2 regions of the Enterobacter sp. UNJFSC 003 genome follow, and region 1 is predicted to be linked to the other one. Evidence: predicted binding sites of a transcription regulator. Region 1 holds the regulator's gene; the other holds the start of a gene.

Evidence for each region. Region 1 encodes CRP, which controls carbon source genes, mostly activating them, when cyclic AMP is high. Its sites were predicted from a motif close to ATGTGANNNNNNTCACAT; they were not measured.
Region 2: the regulator CRP is predicted to act here: its motif matches at 2,013-2,030, upstream of V5P19_RS09700 (ABC-F family ATPase).

Annotation. Positions count from the first base shown of each region.
Region 1 covers NZ_JBAKHK010000008.1:162,757-166,413, reverse strand. Annotated here, with positions in the region: gene V5P19_RS17810 (YheU family protein) at 1-64, shown strand, start outside; gene V5P19_RS17805 (phosphoribulokinase) at 95-964, shown strand; gene V5P19_RS17800 (OsmC family protein) at 1,030-1,434, opposite strand; gene crp (cAMP-activated global transcriptional regulator CRP) at 1,745-2,377, shown strand; gene V5P19_RS17790 (YccS/YhfK family putative transporter) at 2,435-3,657, shown strand, end outside.
Region 2 covers NZ_JBAKHK010000002.1:755,439-759,095, forward strand. Annotated here, with positions in the region: gene V5P19_RS09695 (glycoside hydrolase family 31 protein) at 1-221, shown strand, start outside; gene V5P19_RS09700 (ABC-F family ATPase) at 312-1,907, opposite strand; gene ldtB (L,D-transpeptidase) at 2,130-3,050, shown strand; gene V5P19_RS09710 (GntR family transcriptional regulator) at 3,094-3,657, opposite strand, start outside.

The sequences.
Region 1 (3,657 bases):
ATTGGTATGGTCTGAACTCCACGAGACAGTCAACATCATGCCCCGCAGCGCGTTTCACGGCTGATCGTTAAACCTTTCCAGTCAGGGAGTTGCTATGTCTGCCAGACATCCGGTTATTGCCGTTACGGGCTCAAGCGGTGCGGGAACCACCACCACCAGCCTCGCCTTTCGCAAGATTTTCGCCCAGCTGAATCTCCGGGCGGCAGAGGTTGAGGGCGACAGCTTTCATCGCTACACGCGCCCTGAAATGGACATGGCCATCCGTAAGGCACGCGATCTGGGTAAACACATCAGCTACTTTGGCCCGGAAGCCAATGACTTCGGCCTGCTGGAACAAACGTTTCGTGAATACGGCCAGAGCGGCAAGGGTCAATCCCGCAAGTATTTGCACACTTACGATGAAGCCGTGCCCTGGAACCAGGTACCCGGCACCTTTACGCCCTGGCAGCCGCTGCCGGAACCCACCGACGTGCTGTTTTACGAAGGGCTGCACGGCGGCGTGGTGACCCCTCAGCACGACGTGGCGCAATATGTGGATCTGCTGGTGGGCGTGGTGCCGATTGTTAACCTTGAGTGGATCCAGAAGCTGACCCGTGACATCAGCGAACGCGGTCACTCGCGCGAGGCGGTGATGGATTCGGTCGTCCGCTCAATGGAAGACTACATTAACTTCCTGACGCCGCAGTTCTCCCGCACCCATATCAACTTCCAGCGCGTCCCCACGGTGGACACCTCCAACCCGTTCGCCGCCAAAACGATACCCTCTCTGGATGAGAGCTTTGTGGTGATTCATTTCCGCAATCTCGAAGGGATCGATTACCCGTGGCTGCTGGCGATGCTGCAGGGCTCGTTTATTTCGCACATGAATACGTTGGTGGTGCCGGGCGGAAAAATGGTGCTGGCGATGGAATTAATCATGACGCCGCTGGTACAGCGGTTGATGGAAGGTAAGCAGATCGCGTGATCCTATTCCCTCTCCCACACGGAGAGGGTTAGGGTGGGGGCATCAGAACGCACGATGCCCCTTCATTAGGCCTCGATCACTTCATACGAATGCGTAATGTTCACCGCTTTCTCCAGCATTAACGCCACCGAACAGTACTTCTCCGCGGACAGATCGACCGCGCGTGATACCGCCGCATCCTTCAGTTCTTTACCGGTAACGATAAAGTGCAGGTTAATGTGGGTGAACAGGCGTGGCGCCTCTTCGCGACGTTCTGACGTGAGCTTAACTTCGCAATCGGTCACATCATGACGACCTTTTTGCAGGATCGAAACGACGTCGATCGCGCTGCATCCCCCCGCCGCCATCAGCACCATTTCCATAGGGCTTGGCGCTTTGTCACCGGAGTTACCATCCATCAAAATCTGGTGTCCTGAAGCGGACTCGCCCAGGAACGTTAAACCTTCAACCCATTTCACACGCGCTTGCATATACATAACTCCGACGTTGCATTTTTGGTGACAGATTACGCGTGCGTTACAATTCTCGCAACGGAAGGCGACCTGCATCATGCTGAAGCGAGACACCAGGAGACACGCGGCAAAAGCTATGCTAAAACACTCTGGATGCTACAGTAATACATTGACGTTACACATGTATGCAGAGGACATCAAACTTTACTGGCTGCGAAACGTTACGACAGCCGACTTCCCAGGGTATGGGTAAGAATTCGATTGCAACCCCAGAGTCCGGATGCATCTTATGGCTCTGGTGACAGCTTATAACAGAGGATAACCGCGCATGGTGCTTGGCAAACCGCAAACAGACCCGACTCTCGAATGGTTCTTGTCTCATTGCCACATTCATAAGTACCCATCGAAGAGCACGCTGATTCACCAGGGTGAAAAAGCGGAAACGTTGTATTACATCGTTAAAGGCTCGGTGGCAGTGCTGATCAAAGATGAAGAAGGGAAAGAGATGATCCTTTCTTATCTGAACCAGGGCGACTTCATCGGTGAACTGGGCCTGTTTGAAGAGGGCCAGGAACGTAGCGCCTGGGTTCGTGCAAAAACTGCATGTGAAGTCGCTGAAATTTCTTATAAGAAATTCCGTCAGCTGATTCAGGTTAACCCTGACATCCTGATGCGTCTTTCTTCGCAGATGGCACGCCGTCTGCAGGTCACGTCAGAGAAAGTGGGTAACCTTGCCTTCCTGGACGTTACCGGTCGCATCGCGCAGACACTGTTAAACCTGGCGAAACAGCCAGACGCCATGACCCACCCGGACGGCATGCAAATTAAAATTACCCGTCAGGAAATCGGTCAGATCGTCGGTTGCTCCCGTGAAACAGTGGGTCGTATCCTGAAAATGCTGGAAGACCAGAACCTGATCTCTGCCCACGGTAAAACTATCGTGGTCTACGGGACCCGTTAATTCCGGTAAAACGGCGTGTCATCGCAAGGTGACACGCCGTTTTTGTCTCTATTCCCCATGTGGCGCAGGCTGATTTATCACCCGGAAGTTAACTACGCACTGCGACAAACGCTGGTGTTGTGCCTTCCTGTGGCCGTAGGTCTGCTCCTCGGACACCTGCAACAGGGTCTGCTGTTTTCCCTCGTGCCCGCCTGCTGCAACATCGCCGGTCTGGACACGCCGCATAAGCGCTTTTTCAAACGCCTGATTATTGGTGGCAGCCTGTTTGCAGGATGTAGCCTCGCCGTGCAGCTGTTGCTTGCCCGGGACATTCCTCTCCCTCTGATATTAACCGTGCTGGCGATGACCCTCGGCGTGACTGCCGAAATCAGCTCGCTGCATGCCCGCCTGCTTCCCGCCTCGCTCATTGCCGCCATCTTCACGCTGAGCCTTGCTGGGAATATGCCGGTATGGGAACCGCTGCTGATCTACGCCCTTGGCACGCTGTGGTACGGGCTGTTTAACTGGTTCTGGTTCTGGATGTGGCGGGAGCAGCCGCTGCGCGAATCCCTGAGCCTGCTCTACGTGCAGCTTGCGGACTATTGCGACGCTAAATATACCCTGCTCACCCAGCATACCGACCCGGAAAAATCGCTACCGCCGCTGCTCGCGCGTCAGCAAAAAGTGGTCGATCTGATCAGCCAGTGCTATCAGCAGCTGCACATGCTCGCCGCCAACCGGAATCATGATTACAAACGGCTACTGCGCACCTTCCAGGTGGGTCTGGATCTGCAGGAGCATATCTCCGTTAGCCTGCATCATCCGCAGGAGGTGCAAAAGCTGGTCGAGCAAAGCCACGCCGAAGCGGTGATCCGCTGGAATGCGCAAACCGTGTCGGCGCGCCTGCGCGTGCTGGCGGATGACATTCTCTATCATCGCTACCCCACGCGCTTTAACATGGAAAAACAGCTCGGTGCGCTGGAAAAAATTGCGCGCCAGCACGCGGAAAATCCGGTCGGCCAGTTTGCCGCCTGGCACTTTAGCCGCATCGCGCGCGTCTTGCGAACGCAGCGTCCGCTCTATCCCCGCGACCTGATGGCCGACAAACAAAAACGCCTGCCGCTTCTGCCTGCGCTGAAAAGTTACCTCTCCCTGAAATCTGCCGCGCTGCGCAACGCCGCGCGGATTAGCGTGATGCTCAGTATCGCCAGCCTGATGGGGATGGCCCTGCATCTGCCGAAGCCCTACTGGATATTAATGACCGTGCTGTTTGTCACACAAAACGGCTACGGTGCCACGCG
Region 2 (3,657 bases), on a different contig from region 1:
GCCTGCTGTTTGAAGATGATGGCGAAAGCTGGGGCTACCAGAACGGCAATGCGCTGTGGATCACCTGGGAGATGGTGTGCGACGGGGCAACTATCAACCTGAAGGTCAACGCGCACGGGGATTATCGTCCGGCGTGGAAAACGCTGAAGGTGTCGTTACTGGCGGGGGAAAAACGCACGCTGCGGGTGAATGGGGTTGAAGGGGAGGAGTGGGTGGTGTAGTGCGGCCTGATGCCCTCACCCTAACCCTCTCCCGCAGGGAGAGGGAATAGAACGTAGGCCGGGTAAGGCGAAGCCGCCACCCGGCTTTTTTTAATTTTCGATACCTTTGCTACGCAGATAATCTTCGTAGTTACCGGTGAAGTCCACCACGCGCTCTGGCGTAATTTCGATCACGCGGGTTGCCAGCGAGCTAACAAACTCACGGTCGTGAGAGACGAAGATCAGCGTGCCTTGGTACATCTCCAGCGCCATGTTCAGCGATTCGATAGATTCCATATCCAGGTGGTTGGTCGGTTCGTCCATCACCAGGATGTTGGGTTTTTCCATCATCAGCTTGCCGAACAGCATACGGCCCTTCTCTCCACCGGAGAGCACTTTCGCAGGCTTTTTGATGTCGTCCTGGCTGAACAGCAAACGCCCCAGAATACTGCGCACGGCCTGCTCGTCGTCCCCTTCCTGCTTCCACTGGCTCATCCAGTCGAACACCGTCAGGTCGTTTTCGAACTCGTATTCATGATCCTGCGCGTAATAACCAATCTGCGCGTTTTCAGACCATTTAACCGTACCGTTATCCGGCTGCAGCTCCCCGACAAAGGTTTTCAGCATGGTGGATTTACCCACGCCGTTGGCACCCAGAATGGCAATCTTCTCGCCCACTTCCAGCAGCAGGTTGAAGTTTTTAAACAGCGGGCCGCTTTCGAAACCTTTAGACAGGGCTTCCACTGCCAGCGCGTTACGGAACAGTTTCTTATCCTGCTCAAAGCGGATGAACGGGTTCTGACGGCTAGAGGCTTTAACTTCGTCGAGTTTGATCTTATCAATCTGACGCGCGCGCGAGGTCGCCTGACGCGATTTAGAAGCGTTGGCGCTGAAGCGGCTAACAAAGGACTGCAGGTCCGCAATTTGTGCTTTTTTCTTGGCGTTATCGGCAAGCAGACGTTCACGCGCCTGTGTTGCCGCGGTCATGTACTCGTCGTAATTACCCGGATAAACGCGCAGCTCGCCGTAGTCCAGATCCGCCATGTGCGTACAGACCATGTTCAGGAAGTGACGGTCGTGCGAAATGATGATCATGGTGCTGTCGCGATCGTTCAGCGTCTGCTCCAGCCAGCGAATGGTGTCGATGTCCAGGTTGTTCGTGGGTTCATCGAGCAGCAGAATGTCCGGGTTAGAGAACAGGGCCTGCGCCAGAAGCACACGCAGTTTCCAGCCTGGCGCGACTTCGCTCATCGGGCCGTAATGCTGTTCAACAGGAATACCTACGCCCAGCAGCAGCTCACCCGCGCGCGATTCGGCAGAGTAACCGTCCATCTCACCGTACAGCACTTCAAGATCGGCCACTTTGTAGCCATCTTCTTCGCTCATTTCAGCCAGCGCGTAAATGCGATCGCGCTCCTGCTTCACTTCCCACAGCTCTCCGTGTCCCATGATCACCGTATCAAGCACGGTGAACTCTTCAAAGGCGAACTGGTCCTGACGCAGCTTACCGATACGCTCGTTAGGATCGAGCGAAACGTTGCCAAGCGTCGGCTCTAAATCGCCGCCGAGGATTTTCATAAAGGTGGATTTACCGCTACCGTTGGCACCAATGAGGCCGTAACGGTTGCCGCCGCCAAATTTGACGGAAATATTTTCGAACAGCGGCTTACTGCCAAACTGCATAGTGACGTTGCTGGTAACTAACACGGAGAGATTCCTGCGAAAAGTGTGATAAACACGGCATTATGCCACAATTCCGAATTGAGATCCCGTGTTGCAACTCTCCACTAAACTTTAACAAAATCGAAAAAAATGTGATTTCGTACACATCTGAATTCCCTGTTAGCGGGAATGCACATATAATGCGCTCCCATCACAGATTCAGACTTATCAACCAATCGCCAGAGTGGCCTAGATACCTCGCACAACATGAACATGAAATTAACAACGCTTTTTGCGGCGGCGTTAGCCGTAGTAGGTTTTTGCAAAACCGCTTCTGCGGTGACTTATCCGCTGCCGACAGACGGTAGCCGTCTGGTGGGTCAGAATCAGGTGGTGATCGTGCCTGAAGGCAACTCGCAGCCGCTGGAATATTTTGCAGCAGAGTACCAGCTTGGTCTGTCAAACATGATCGAAGCTAACCCGGGCGTTGACCCGTATCTGCCAAAAGCGGGTACGGTGCTGAACATTCCTCAGCAGCTGATCCTGCCAGATACGGTACATGAAGGTATCGTCATCAACAGCGCGGAAATGCGTCTGTATTACTACCCTAAAGGCACCAACACGGTTATCGTGCTGCCAATCGGTATTGGCCAGTTGGGTAAAGATACCCCGCTGAACTGGACCACCAAAGTTGAGCGTAAGAAAGCCGGCCCAACCTGGACCCCAACGGCGAAAATGCACGCCGAGTACATTGCTGCAGGCGAGCCGCTGCCAGCCGTTGTTCCGGCAGGCCCGGATAACCCAATGGGTCTGTATGCGCTGTACATTGGCCGTCTGTATGCCATCCACGGTACCAACGCCAACTTCGGTATCGGCCTGCGCGTCAGCCACGGCTGCGTACGTCTGCGCAACGACGACATCAAATTCCTGTTCGAGAACGTGCCGGTTGGTACACGCGTCCAGTTCATCAATGAACCGGTAAAAGCGACCTCTGAACCGGACGGCAGCCGTTACATTGAAGTGCACAACCCGCTGTCCACCAGCGAAGACCAGATCAACAATAACGAAATCGTCCCCATCACGCTGAACAGTGCGGTACAGTCCGTCACGTCTCAGGCTGATGTGGAAACCGCCGTTGTTGACCAGGCCGTTCAGAACCGCTCAGGTATGCCAGTGCGTCTGAACTGATCGCGATACACGTAAAAAAGCGGGCTAACATGCCCGCTTTTTTTTATCCATTATTCACAATAACAATTCCGCCGTGGTCATACCGATAGTGGCAGTGGGCATACTCCAGCGGCGTACCGTCCTCCAGATAGATGACCTGCTCCACCTCCAGCACCGGGTCCGTTTGCTCGCACACTAAATGCTGCATATCCAGCGCGTTGGGCTTGAGCGCTCGCACCACGCGATACGACCCCATGATCTTCAGGCCCAGCGTCTCCTGCACGTACTGAAATACCGAGCTTTCGAGATGGCTTTTGTTCAGCCCTGGCACCAGGTTGAGCGGCATCACCGTTGAGTCCAGCGACATAGGTTCATTATTGAGCAGACGCAGACGAATGAAGTCATAGACCGGCGTATCGGCATTAATCATCAGCGATGCCTGCTCTTTCTCGTTCGGAAAACGCAGTTCGAAATGCACCACCTGGCTCGTGACCGTACCCAGATGCGCCCAGGTTTTTGTGGCACCAAAGTAATCGCTGCCGGAGAGATCCCACTGCGAGAGCTGCAAGAAATTTTTACGGATAAATGTTCCCTGCCCCTGGCGGGTATAGACCAGTCCCTCGACTAT